Regions from separate parts of the Rhizobium sp. ERR 942 genome, predicted to be linked through region 2. Evidence: riboswitches for the same ligand, from Rfam matches in the RefSeq annotation. Region 2 holds a riboswitch; each other region holds the start of a gene.
The links. A riboswitch is a leader RNA that binds a small molecule or an ion and turns the genes downstream of it on or off. The one in region 2 is predicted to bind thiamine pyrophosphate.

Region 1 (4,337 bases), on a different contig from region 2:
AGTCACTGCCGGCGATATATTCGCTTTCAGCCAGGCGACGATCGAGGACATCGAGCTGACGCTTCACCTCCATGGCAAAACGGTCGATCGCATATTCGATCTTCGTCGGCGCATAGGCGTAGAAATGGCCGAAGCCGCCACCGAGATAGGGCGCGCTGCCCATCTGCCAGAACAGCCAGGAGATGCATTCGGCCCGAGCCGGCTGCTCGGTAGGCAGGAAGGCGCCGAATTTCTCGGCGAGATACATCAAAATCGAGGCCGATTCGAAAACGCGGACCGGCTTCGGACCGCTGCGGTCGAGCAAAGCCGGGATCTTCGAGTTCGGATTGACATCGACGAAACCGCTGCCGAACTGATCGCCCTCGCCGATCTTGATCAGCCAGGCATCATATTCCGCGCCGCTGTGACCAAGTGCCAGCAGCTCTTCGAGCATAATGGTGACCTTCACGCCATTCGGCGTTCCAAGCGAATAGAGCTGAAGGGGATGACGTCCCACCGGCAGTTCTTTCTCGTGAGTCGGGCCGGCAATCGGGCGATTGATATTGGCGAACTGGCCGCCATTGGCCTTGTTCCAGGTCCAGATTTTCGGCGGCGTATATTCGGCAGAACCGGTCATGGGCATCCTCCTGTTTCGGGGAATCACGTTGGGGTTGGTCTTCGATGTAGCGCGCTACATAGGTCGCACATAGGGGCGACTCTTCATTTTTGCGAGAGGAGAATGCGCACACTTTAATGCGGAAGCGCTCTTGCCGCTTGGGTTGGAGCGCCAGCTTCTCGACCGAGTTAGGTCATTGCCAATCTTCTGGAGGTCCATGAAACGAAAAAGCCTGCCGCGGGAGGAGGAGCGGCAGGCTTTTTACAAGAACCGAACAGCGGATGGGAGGAGGAGTTCCGCTATTCCTGCAGCCGTCCCTGGGAGGAGGATAAGGACGTCTGCGAAGCGAAGGGATGCGGGAGGAGATGCATCGCTTCGATGAGAAGAACATACCAGTCTTTTGCTCAGTTCATAGGCATTTCTTTGCAAGGCAGTTATGCGCCATGCGAAAAGCAGAGAGCTAAATTGATGCAATCTTCAGCAAGCGCGGCGAAAAGGAACGGTGATATTCATAAAGCAAAAGCGCCTGCTCAAGGGGAACAGGCGCTGACATAATTCAGCTTTATTAGGAGCCGGTGCGGCCGTTAGCGAGCGATCGCTGCGCGGGCAACATTGCGGATTTCACCGCGATCGATACCCAGATCATGCAGTTCGCGCGTGGACATACGGCCCAGTTCGGCGACCGTCTGACGATACTTGCGCCAGTTATTGAAAGAGCGTGCTACGTTCATGATGATCCCCTTTCCTTGGGCTTTCGAAGCTGAGCGGCCGTGCTTGGCGCTCCCGTCGCTTCGATGAGAAACATATAGTCGAAGCCCACAGGTTTTTGCAGAGCTAAGGGATCACTCCACCTATGCATCCATTGCATGGGTCGCCGAGAAAGCAGGCAATCTCACGCGCCAGCATGGCTTTTGTGATTTGCTGGTGACAGCGCCGTCTTTGTCTGCGAAAAGAAGAGAGATGAGAGACAGGGGCGTCCGCCATCCGGCGGGCTGAGAAGCACCCTTCGAACCTGAACCAGATCATGCTGGCGGAGGGAGTCGCTCGGGACCTCGTAAAGCACCAGCACGTCGTCCCTGTGCGTCTCGCCCGCCTGAAAGGGGCGATATGCAAGACCAGACAACTGCAGGCAATTTGCTTCGCACCATGCGGGCTAACCCTCCGCTGGTGCAATGCATCACCAATTTCGTCGCCATGAATATCGCGGCCAATGTGATGCTTGCCGCCGGGGCATCGCCGGCAATGGTACATGCCGAAGAGGAGGCCGGCGAGTTTGCCGCTATCTCCGGCGCGCTGACGATCAATATCGGCACGCTCTCGTCCGGCTGGCTTGCGGGCATGCTGAAGGCGGCGCAGTCGGCAAACGAGGCGGGCAAGCCCTGGATCCTCGATCCCGTCGCCCATTATGCGACCACGTTCCGCCGCAAGGCGGTCGCGCAATTGATCGAGCTAAAGCCGGCGATCATTCGCGGCAACGCGTCCGAGATCATCGCGCTTGCCGGCGGCACGAGCCGCGGCCAGGGCGTCGATAGCCGCGACGCGGTCGAACACGCGGAAGATTCCGCCCGGCAATTGGCGGGAAAGCATGGCTGCGTCGTTGCAGTTACCGGCGTTACGGATTTCGTGACCGACGGGCGGAGGGCAAAGCGCATCGCCGGCGGTTCGTCATTCATGCCGCAGGTGACGGCCGTCGGCTGCTCGCTGACCTGCCTCGTCGGCGCCTTTGCCGCAGCAACGCCGGATGATCCATTCGATGCGACCGTTGCGGCGCTCGCGGTCTTTGCCGTCGCCGGCGAACAGGCCGGAGCGGCTGCAGACGGGCCGGGCTCCTTTTCCTGGCGCTTCCTCGACGCCCTCGCCGGCCTTAGCCCGGAAGTGCTGGATCGCAATGCAGGGATATCGGCGGCATGAAAGACTTCGATCTCTCGCTCTATCTCGTCCTCGACCCGGTGCTGTGTGCCAACCTCGGCATGATTGAAACCACCCGTGCAGCCATTGCCGGCGGCGCAACCATCGTACAGCTGCGCGACAAGCATGCACCGACAGCCGCCATGATCGAGACGGGCCGCGCCCTCAAGCAAATCCTGCAGGGAACGAATGTCCGGCTGATCGTCAACGACAATGTCGAGGCTGCCATCGCCATTGGCGCCGATGGCCTCCATATCGGACAGGAGGATATGAATGCCGCCGAAGCACGCCGCCTGATCGGGCCGGACATGATCCTCGGCCTCTCGGTGGAAACGGAAGCTCTCGCTTCCTCCATAGATCCCGGCATCGTCGACTATGCCGGGATCGGCCCGGTCTTTGCCACGCCCACCAAGCCCGATCACAAGCAGCCGATCGGCTTCGACGGGCTTGCCCGCATCGTCAGGCTATGCCCCGTTCCATCGGTCGCGATCGGCGGCCTCAAGGGAGAGCATGCCGCAAGCGTTTACTCGGCCGGAGCCGATGGTCTCGCGGTCGTCTCGGCCATATGCGGCCAACCGGACCCGCAAGCCGCGACAACTGTCATCGCGAACGCCATCAAGGAGGCTCGCCAATGATCCGCAATGTCTTATCCATCGCTGGCTCCGATCCCTCCGGCGGCGCTGGCATTCAAGCCGACCTGAAGGCTTTCTCCGCCCGCGGCGTTTATGGAATGGCAGCGCTGACTGCCTTGACCGCGCAAAACACGCAAGGCGTCTCCGGCGTCCATCCGGTGCCTCCACATTTCGTGGCAGACCAGATCAATGCGATCTTTGCCGACATCCATGTGGATGCCGTCAAGATCGGCATGATCGCCAATGCCGCCATCGCCAGTGCCGTCGCGGACATTCTGGCGCGACATCGCGATGTACCCGTCGTCCTCGACCCGGTCATGATCGCCAAGGGTGGCGCCGCCCTACTGGCTGCCGATGCCGTTGACGTGCTGACCACGCGATTGCTACCGCTGGCGACCGTCATTACACCGAACCTCCCCGAGGCGGCTGCGCTGTTGCATGACGCGGAGGCGAAAAGTCGCGAAGACATGGCGCGCCAGGCGCGTGCGCTTGCAGCGCTCGGGCCTTCAGCTGTACTCGTCAAGGGTGGCCATCTCGAGGGCAACGAAAGTCCAGATGTGCTCGCAAGCACCGGTCGCCTGACCTGGTTCGAAGCCGAGCGCTTGCCGACCAAGAATACCCATGGAACGGGCTGCACGCTCTCCAGCGCTATCGCGGCAGAGATCGCCAAAGGCCTGTCGCTTCCCGAAGCTGTCGCCGTCGGCAAGGCCTATCTCGCCGCCGCGGTTGCTGCCGCAGGCCAGCTTTCTGTCGGCAGCGGCCATGGGCCTGTGCAGCATTTCCATGCGCTGTGGGCGAATCTATAAGGAGGAGAGAAATGACCCTATTACTCAGCGATCAGGTCGTCGTTTCCGCTGTGGGATGCGGCCTCGTCCTCGGATAGGGCATAAGACGAGAAGCACTGCCCTGACGGGCAGCGCCTTTCTTTTATTGACGGTCGAATGGCAAGACCGGTTCAGGCCCAGCCCATAGTCAACACGCCAAAAAGTATGACTGCCCCAAGGCCGATACGGTAGATGACGAAAGGCCAGGTCGAAAAGCGCTCCAGGAAACGCATCAGCCCCCAGATGGTGATGAAGGAGGATATGCTGCCGACGATCAGGCCGACGAGCAGAACCGACCAGGCTTCCATCGGAATATGCGCCTTATGGAGCTCATACAGTTCCTTCAAGCCGGCGAGCGCAATGGCAGGCAAGCCGAGC
Region 2 (4,337 bases):
CAGGATGAGGGAAGAGCTTCCGCTCAGCACGATTGCCAGGCCGCGGAGGCCGAAGGTCTTGCGGCGATCCGCCGATATCACCGTTCGGGCTCGGATGATCGCAAAGGATGTCAGGACGGCCAGGAGCCCGGCGACGAGCGCAATCGCCAGGCTGGTGGCAGCCGCCTGCAGAAAGATCGGCTGGCCGGCGAGCCTGAAGAGGTTCGCCTCAACGCCGGTAACGACGACCGAGGCGAGCGGCAGGCCGAGAAAGAGCGTGGCCGCCGACAACACAGCGGCATCGATCCATCGACGGGCAGGCGCCTGCCCATCGATGCGCCGCGGGGCGCGGCCGCTGGTGAGGCCATGATCGTCAGGGGCACGAAACAATGTCATGGCGCCGAGGATGACGAGAGTGACGACGATTTGCAGAAGCGACAGCATGACGGCGCGGCCGGGATCGAAATCGAAGCGCAGCGCTTGGTAGATCGCCACTTCAAGCGTTGTCGCAGCCGGACCGCCGCCGAGGATCAGGACCAGTGTGAAGCTAGTGGCGCAGAGCATGAAGATCAGCCCGGCGATGCCGGGAATGAGGCCACGCAGGATGGGCCATTCGATGAAGCGGAAGACCGAGGCGGACCGCATGCCGAGTCCGCCGGCCACAAGCCAATATTCCGCAGGAACACGTTCCAGCCCGGCAAGCATCAGCCTGCTGGCGAGCGGCATGTTGAAGAAGACATGCGCAAGCAGGATGCCGGCAAGACCGTAGATGCTGATAGGATGCGACAGGCCGAGAGTTGCGAGGGCCTGATTGAGCAGACCTTGCCGGCCCCATATGCCGAGCAGGCCGAGCGCGCCGATCAGTACGGGCAGGCCCATCGGCACGGCCATCAACCGGATGAGCCAAAGGCGGCCGGGAAAGCGCGGCTGGCGCGCCAATGCGCGCGCGACCGGAATGGCGAGCACAACGGAAAGCAGCGTCGAGAGTACCGCCTGCAGCAGAGTGAAGCGCAGGACGCGCAGCAAGTAGGGATCTGCCAGGGGATTGGTACCGCCGGAGTCGATGCCGGCGGCGAGCAGAATGAGCACGGCGATCCCGACGAAGAGCACGATGCCGGCGAGGCTGACTGCCCCGCCGGAAATGGCGCGTCTTCGCTCTGGTGCCGTGAGTGTCGTCAAGGCATCAGTTGCCGCTGGTGGCGGCCAGCCATTCGTCGATCCAGGCCTTGCGGTTCTTGTCGACATCGGCGGGGCTCATCAGGAAGGTCTTCGAGGGCACCACGAGCTTGTCGAAGGCGTCCGGCAGCGGCTCCGAAGTGGCTGAAACCGGCATCATCCAATTGCTTGTCGGGATGATGTCCTGGAAGCCCGTGGAGATCATGAATTTGAGGAAGTCGCGCGCAAGCTCCTTGTTCGGCGAGGACTTGATGAGGCCGGCGACCTCGATCTGGATGTAATGCCCTTCCGAGAAGTCGGCTGCCTGATAGCGGTCGGTCTTGTCCTCTATCATATGATAGGCAGGCGACGTCGTATAGGAGAGCACCATCGGCGCTTCGCCCTTTGTGAAGAGGTCATAGGCTTCCGACCAGCCGGGGGTGACAGTCAGGATGCGGCCCTTGAGCTTTGTCCAGGCATCGGCGGCCTTGTCGCCGTAGATCGACTTGACCCAGAGCAGCAGACCGAGACCCGGCGTCGAGGTGCGCGGGTCCTCGATGACGATCTTCTGATTGGGATCGCCTTCGACGAGATCCTTCATGCTCTTGGGGGGATTCTTGACCGTCTGGCTGTCATAGATCACGGCGAAATGGCCGTAGTCGTAGGGCACGAAAACATCGTCCTTGAAACCGCCGGGAACCTTGAGGGCCGAGGTGTCGACGCCGCTGGCATCGAAGAGGCCGGTATCCTTCGCTTCATCGATGAGATTGGTATCGAGGCCGAGAACGACATCGGCCTTGGTGCCCGTCCCTTCCAGCTTCAGGCGGGAGAGAAGCGCCACGCCATCGGTGACGGCGACATAATTGACCGTGCAGCCGCAGGTCTTCTCGAAAGCGGCCTTGACCTTGGCGCCCGGCCCCCAGTCGGCGGTGAAGCTTTCATAGGTGTAGATGGTCAGCGTCTTGTCGGCTGCTTCGGCCGTCTGGGCAGCAAAAAACGACGTTCCGGCGGCAAAGGCCAGGCCTGCGAAGAATGACAATAGCGAACGGTGTTGCATGACAGCGCCTCCTTTTTGGTTTCGTCTTGAAGGGGAAAAGGGCGCTATGATTTCGTCACGCGTCTAATCCCTCCGCCGGTGTTAGCCGGATCAGGTTCCGCGGGTTGGCCGGTGAAAGCCTCTCAGCCGAAATGTCCGAAGGACATAAGGCACCCCGTTAGAGCGTCGGCAGATTTAGCCTTGTGACGAAGGGATGACAAGGGAAATGATGCCCTTGCCGATTGCAGCATGGAGGATTTACTCGGCAGCCTCCGCGACCGCCGGGCTTTCGAATTTCTTCGTCGCCCCCGGAAGCTGCACGTTCTTCAGCATCAGCGCGGTCAAAAGGCCGAGAAGGCAGATGCCGGCGGCGGTCACGAACAGCGGGCTGAAGGCGCTCGCATAGGCATTGGCGACCGCCTCGCGGGTTGCTTCCGGCAAAGCCGCCATCATCTTCGGCGTCAGCTGCTCGATATCGGATACGCCTGATATGGAGATACCAACATTGCCGAGTTTGGCGGCGATGATGGCGCCGTAGATGGAGATGGCGATGGAGGCGCCGCCCATGCGCGAGAGCGTGACGGCACCCGTTGCCGCGCCGACGTCACGGGAAGCCGCTGCATTCTGCACGCCGATGACGGGCACCTGCTGCGCAAGGCCGATGCCGATGCCGTGCAGCAGCATCAGGCCGCCGATGATGACGATGGGCGTACCGGCAGGCAGGAAGGCAAGTGAGCCGAACGCGATGGCGCTGCAGGCAGCACTCGCGACGGCGAAGGGCTTGTAGCGCCCTCTCGCGGCAATTAGCCGGCCGGCCGATAGTGAGCCGCAGACGATGCCGCCGGTCAGGAGAATGAACAGCAGCCCGGCCATCGATGGCGAAAGGCCCGTCGTCGTCTGCAGGAAGAGCGCAAAATAGTTGACCATGCCGATGGCCACGGCGCCGCTTGTGATCGAAATGATCAGCAGAAGGCCGAATGTCGGGTTACGGAACAACGTCATCGGCACGATGGGCTCCGGTGCGCGACGCTCGATGAAGACCCAGGCGATAGCGCAGATCACGCCGAAGGCGATGATACCGAGGCACTGCGGCGACAGCAGAGATCCGAAGAGTTCGCTGCCGTCGGCGGCAAGCACGATGCTCGTCGTCGTCAGCGCAAGAACGATTGCGCCGGCATAGTCGATCTTCGGGCGTCGGGCCGGTTTGCGATAGGGAAGCATGGTAGCAAGGCCGGCCAGCACGATAAAGCCGATCGGGACGTTGACGAGGAAGATCGAACGCCAGCCGAAGAGATCGCTCATCGTGCCGCCGAGAACCGGGCCGATGGCGCCGGAAGCCATGAGCACCAGGCTCGAGTAACTCTGGTAGCGAGCGCGTTCCCGCGGCTCGAAAAGATCGGCGTTGACAGCGAAGATCGAGACCATGATGCCGCCGCCGCCGAAGCCTTGAAGGACGCGGGCGGCGATCAGCGTATCCATCGAGACGGCCAGGCCGCAGACGGCGGAGCCGATCGTGAAGATCGCGATCGCCGTCATCATCACATATTTGCGGCCGAAGAGATCGCCGAGCTTGCCGTAGACGGGCATGACGGCGGAGAGCGAAAGAAGATAGGCTGATCCGATCCAGCCGAAGCGCTCCAGATGCCCGAATTCGCCGACGATCGTCGGCAGTGCCGTCGAGACGATCTGGTTATCCAGAGTTGCCATGAACATGGCGGTCATCAGAAACAGGAAAAGAATAAGCCGCCGCTTATGATCCGCCACGAGCGGCGTGAAGCTTGTCTGCATGTCCATGGGGCAGGAAATCCGAACTTGGCCGAAACGTTGCGCGGTCGATCGAATGCGCGGGACGCCCGGTTTTCACAGTTGAGATATATGTGCCATTAGCATATAAATGTCAACAACAGGTGAATGCTGTTTGCATGTTTTATTTCTTTACCGCCTCTGATATGGTGGAAAGATGACATCTGCGACGAATACACGTGAAATTGAAGCCCAGGCTCTGACCGACGACGAGAATCTCCTGCGTATCGGCCATGCGATGACGCGCATGCGCCTACTGACAGGTCGCCGCATGATCGGCAGGCTTGCCATTCAGAGCGTCGCGCCGGGACTCGAGCTGTCTCATCTTGACGTGCTCGATGTTGTGCGGCGGGCGGAAGAGACG
Region 3 (4,337 bases), on a different contig from region 2:
CTTCTTCGACGATGGAGTCATAACCGCCGACGACCTTGAAGCCCCATGCGCCAGACTTGAAGCCGGCACCGGCAACGACGTCAGGAGCGTAGTGGTTGCCCTTGTCGTCAGACCACCAGCTTGAGCCGTAGGAGGCGTCGGAGCCGCTGGAGTTCGAGTCTTCAACCGAGACGACAGCCGTGAAGCCATTGCCGGCATCGTAGGTGTAGGTCAACTGGTTGAGTTCATACGGGCCGTCATAGATCACGTCGTCGTTGATGACGTCGCCGGCATAGCCGATGTAGTAGTTATACTGCGAATCGGCCTTACCGACCAGGAAACCGCCGAGGCTGATGTTGGCGAACAGCAGCTTGGTGGAGGTCGAGTTGCCGTCGTTCCAGTCCCAACGGATGACCGTGTTGGTCTTCAGCGGGCCGTATTCGGTGTCGGTCGCGGTATCGACGCTCAGCTCGGCGCGGGTATGCCAGAGCGTACCGTTCTTGCTGTTCGGGTTGTAGGCATCGTACCATTCGCCTTCGGTACGGACGCGGCCGCCGATCTTGAGGCAGGTTTCCGTGCCCGGAATGAAGAAGTAGCCAGCACCGTATGCGTCGCAGATGCGAACGTATTCCAGCGGCTCCGGCTCAGCGGCGACGATCGCGTCTGCTGCGTGGGCACCGGATACTGCCGCCAGAGCGGCAGCGGAGCCGAGAAGAAGGCTCTTGATGTTCATTTTAAACTCCTGGTTGTATTATGCATTTCTATTTTACCGCGAGCGCAAAACTGGAACACTGCCCTGGGGATCGGCTTGGTCTAAACACGACCGGGCAGCCCGGCAAATACGCACCTGATGTTGGCTTGAGTCCCCTCGAACCTTCATGATTACCCCCGCGGTAAAAGGTTTTGAAATGCCTCTACCGATCCGGCCGATTGCTCGACCGTAAGACAACTTATGTCCTGTATTGGATTTACAAACAGCCCGTATGTTTGTCAATTATATGAAGGGCGCTGGGGCGTTAGTCTTGACCTCTGTTGCTTAAATGCAACTGGCGACCGCAGGCCATGGCGGCACCGGCAGAGATCGCAAAGATGTCCCTGTTCACGAGAACGCCTGCCAGTCAGGGCCGTCACCGCATTTAAGGCCACCGTGATGTCGGCGGTCGATGACGACCATGGCAGCCCAATCTGGTCATGATATGGCCATCGCGAATTCCACGGCATAATGACCGGTCGGCTTGAGCAAAGATCAGCAATAAAATTCAATAATTCGCTACACACAGAAATATTGAATTTTCCTAGATTCCGGCGACTCGCGCCATCGGAGAGGGAAAATCGCGAATGAATGAGAACCGGCTGATCTTCATAGCGACCCCCTGCTTCGGCGGCCTCGTTACCAAGGACTACATGCAGTCCATTTTCTCACTGATGCAGACGGGAGCGCAGGCGGGCATACAGCTGACGCTGGCTCTGCTCGGCAATGACGCCCTGATTACCCGCAGCCGAAACACGCTTGTCTCGTCCTTCCTGAACGATACGACGGCGACCCATATGCTCTTCATCGACGCCGACATCAGCTTCGAGCCCGATCAGGTCATGAGGCTTCTGGAAGCCGATAAGGATGTGGTCGCCGCCATGTATCCGATCAAGGATTATGATTGGGAGACGGCGGCCCGCATCAATTCAGCAGACGGCGAAACACTTGCGGCAGCCGCACTTCACTATGTCGGCACGCCACTTGTCGGCCAGGTTGCAGAGCGTGATGGCGATTTCGTCAGCGCCGTCTATGCAGGTACGGGCATGCTTTTGATCAAGCGCAACGTTATAGAAAGAATGATCGCGGCCTATCCGGAGCTGCGCTACAACGCAATCCACGCCTATCCCAGCACCAAACGCTCACCCAGCACCCAATACGCCCTGTTCGAATGCATGGTCGAGGAGGGAACGGGGATCTATCTCAGCGAGGACTTCGCCTTCTGTCACCGCTGGCGCGCCCTCGGCGGCAAGATCTGGCTCGATACCGCGAGCAAGCTGTCCCATACCGGCCCCCATCGCTTCGTCGGCAATACCACACCACGTTACTAAGGCGCGGCAAGTCCGCACGATGATCTGCGCGATAAAGTTGCAATTCGACGGGCGCGGCAATGGTCAATCTCCCGGAAAATGCGACCGCCGCTGCGGGGTTGACAGAGGACAAGAGTAAGGCATAGCCTTTTGACATTCACCAGGGGGGTCCCGGCAAGGGGCTGAGATACTGCTGAACAATACGGCTCTGCCGGTTGTGGGCGCAGTGACCCGTTGAACCTGATCCAGTTCATACTGGCGTAGGGACGGTGCAAGCGCTCGAGGCTTCGGATTCCCGCCTGGATTCCATGCCGGCGTCTTTTCATCATTCCGGCTGATTGACTGGGTCTCCAACTGCAACTTGGAGCCTCACACCATGAACGTTGCCGCAAAGAACCTCACTCCGACCGTCACCACCGGCCCGCTGCCGGCCTCTCGGAAAATCCATGTCCCCGGGGATATCCATGCCGATATCCGCGTGCCGATGCGCGAAATCAGCGTCCATCCGACATCGGGCGAGCCGCCAGTTATCGTCTACGATTCGTCCGGCCCCTATACTGTCGAAGGCGCGGATATCCGCATCGAAGAGGGCCTGCCGCAGTTGCGCCGCGACTGGGTGCTCGCCCGCGGCGATGTCGAGGCCTATGAGGGCCGCCATGTGCGTCCCGAAGACAACGGTTTCGTCACCGGCGAACGGCTGACACCGGAATTTCCGGCCAAGCGCCAGCCGCTGCGCGCCGAGAATGGCGGGGCCGTCACCCAGCTCGCCTATGCGCGCGCCGGCATCATCACCCCGGAAATGGAATTTATCGCCATCCGCGAGAACCTCGGCCGCAAGGCCAAGACCGAAGCGCTGGTCCGTGACGGCGAGAGCTTCGGCGCGCATATTCCCGATCACGTCACGCCTGAATTCGTTCGCCAGGAGGTCGCAGCCGGCCGCGCTATCATCCCGGCCAACATCAATCACCCCGAAAGCGAGCCGATGATCATCGGCCGGAATTTTCTGGTGAAGATCAACGCCAATATCGGCAATTCCGCAGTCACCTCCTCCATGGCGGAGGAGGTCGAGAAGATGGTCTGGGCAGCGCGCTGGGGTGCCGATACCGTCATGGATCTTTCGACCGGCCGCAACATTCACAATATCCGCGAATGGATCATCCGCAATTCGCCGCTGCCGATCGGCACGGTGCCGCTCTATCAGGCGCTGGAAAAGGTCGGCGGCATCGCGGAGGAACTGACCTGGGAGATCTATCGCGACACGCTGATCGAGCAGGCCGAACAGGGCGTCGACTATTTCACCATCCATGCCGGCGTGCGGCTGCACTACATCCCGCTCACCGTCAACCGCGTCACCGGCATTGTCTCGCGCGGCGGCTCGATCATGGCCAAGTGGTGTCTCCATCACCACAAGGAGAGCTTCCTCTACGAGCATTTCGAGGAAATCTGCGACATCTGCCGCGCCTATGACGTCTCCTTCTCGCTCGGTGACGGCCTGCGACCGGGCTCTATTGCCGATGCCAACGACGCCGCGCAGTTTGCCGAGCTCGAAACGCTCGGCGAACTGACGAAGATCGCCTGGGCAAAAGATTGCCAGGTGATGATCGAAGGCCCTGGCCATGTGCCGATGCACAAGATCAAGGAGAACATGGATAAGCAGCTCGCCGTCTGCGGCGAGGCACCCTTCTACACGCTCGGACCGCTGACGACGGATATCGCCCCAGGATACGATCACATCACCTCGGGCATCGGCGCTGCGATGATCGGCTGGTTCGGCACGGCGATGCTCTGCTACGTCACGCCGAAGGAGCATCTCGGCCTACCCGACCGCAACGACGTCAAGACCGGCGTCATCACCTACAAGATCGCCGCCCACGCCGCCGACCTCGCCAAGGGGCATCCGGCCGCTCAGGTTCGCGACGACGCATTGTCGCGTGCGAGATTCGAGTTCCGCTGGGAGGACCAGTTCAACCTGTCGCTCGATCCGGATACCGCCCGCAGCTTCCACGACGAAACCTTGCCGAAGGAGGCTCACAAGGTCGCGCATTTCTGCTCGATGTGCGGCCCGAAATTCTGCTCGATGCGGATTTCGCACGACATCCGCGCGGAGGCACAGAAGGAAGGGCTGGAAGCGATGGCGGCGAAATATCGGGAAGGCGGCGATCTCTATATGCCGGTCGAAGCCCCTGCCCAGCCGGCCGAGTGAGATGCGCATCCTCATCAAAGGGGCCGGCGTTGCCGGCCTCACGGTCGCTCACGAGCTGATCCGGCGCGGAGCAGAGGTCACGATCTCGGATCCA

Region 1: another riboswitch for thiamine pyrophosphate. It lies ahead of thiM (hydroxyethylthiazole kinase); the one in region 2 lies ahead of thiB (thiamine ABC transporter substrate binding subunit).
Region 3: another riboswitch for thiamine pyrophosphate. It lies ahead of thiC (phosphomethylpyrimidine synthase ThiC); the one in region 2 lies ahead of thiB (thiamine ABC transporter substrate binding subunit).

Annotation. Positions count from the first base shown of each region.
Region 1 covers NZ_VIUA01000002.1:109,373-113,709, forward strand. Annotated here, with positions in the region: gene yghU (glutathione-dependent disulfide-bond oxidoreductase) at 1-616, opposite strand, end outside; gene FBZ97_RS07465 (DUF1127 domain-containing protein) at 1,180-1,326, opposite strand; TPP riboswitch at 1,555-1,651, shown strand; gene thiM (hydroxyethylthiazole kinase) at 1,703-2,506, shown strand; gene thiE (thiamine phosphate synthase) at 2,503-3,138, shown strand; gene thiD (bifunctional hydroxymethylpyrimidine kinase/phosphomethylpyrimidine kinase) at 3,135-3,941, shown strand; gene FBZ97_RS07485 (undecaprenyl-diphosphate phosphatase) at 4,091-4,337, opposite strand, start outside.
Region 2 covers NZ_VIUA01000005.1:276,702-281,038, forward strand. Annotated here, with positions in the region: gene thiP (thiamine/thiamine pyrophosphate ABC transporter permease ThiP) at 1-1,158, opposite strand, end outside; gene thiB (thiamine ABC transporter substrate binding subunit) at 1,163-2,191, opposite strand; TPP riboswitch at 2,242-2,358, opposite strand; gene FBZ97_RS21440 (MDR family MFS transporter) at 2,429-3,964, opposite strand; gene FBZ97_RS21445 (MarR family winged helix-turn-helix transcriptional regulator) at 4,131-4,337, shown strand, end outside.
Region 3 covers NZ_VIUA01000002.1:293,211-297,547, forward strand. Annotated here, with positions in the region: gene FBZ97_RS08270 (porin) at 1-712, opposite strand, end outside; gene FBZ97_RS08275 (hypothetical protein) at 1,318-2,061, shown strand; TPP riboswitch at 2,193-2,325, shown strand; gene thiC (phosphomethylpyrimidine synthase ThiC) at 2,417-4,243, shown strand; gene thiO (glycine oxidase ThiO) at 4,245-4,337, shown strand, end outside.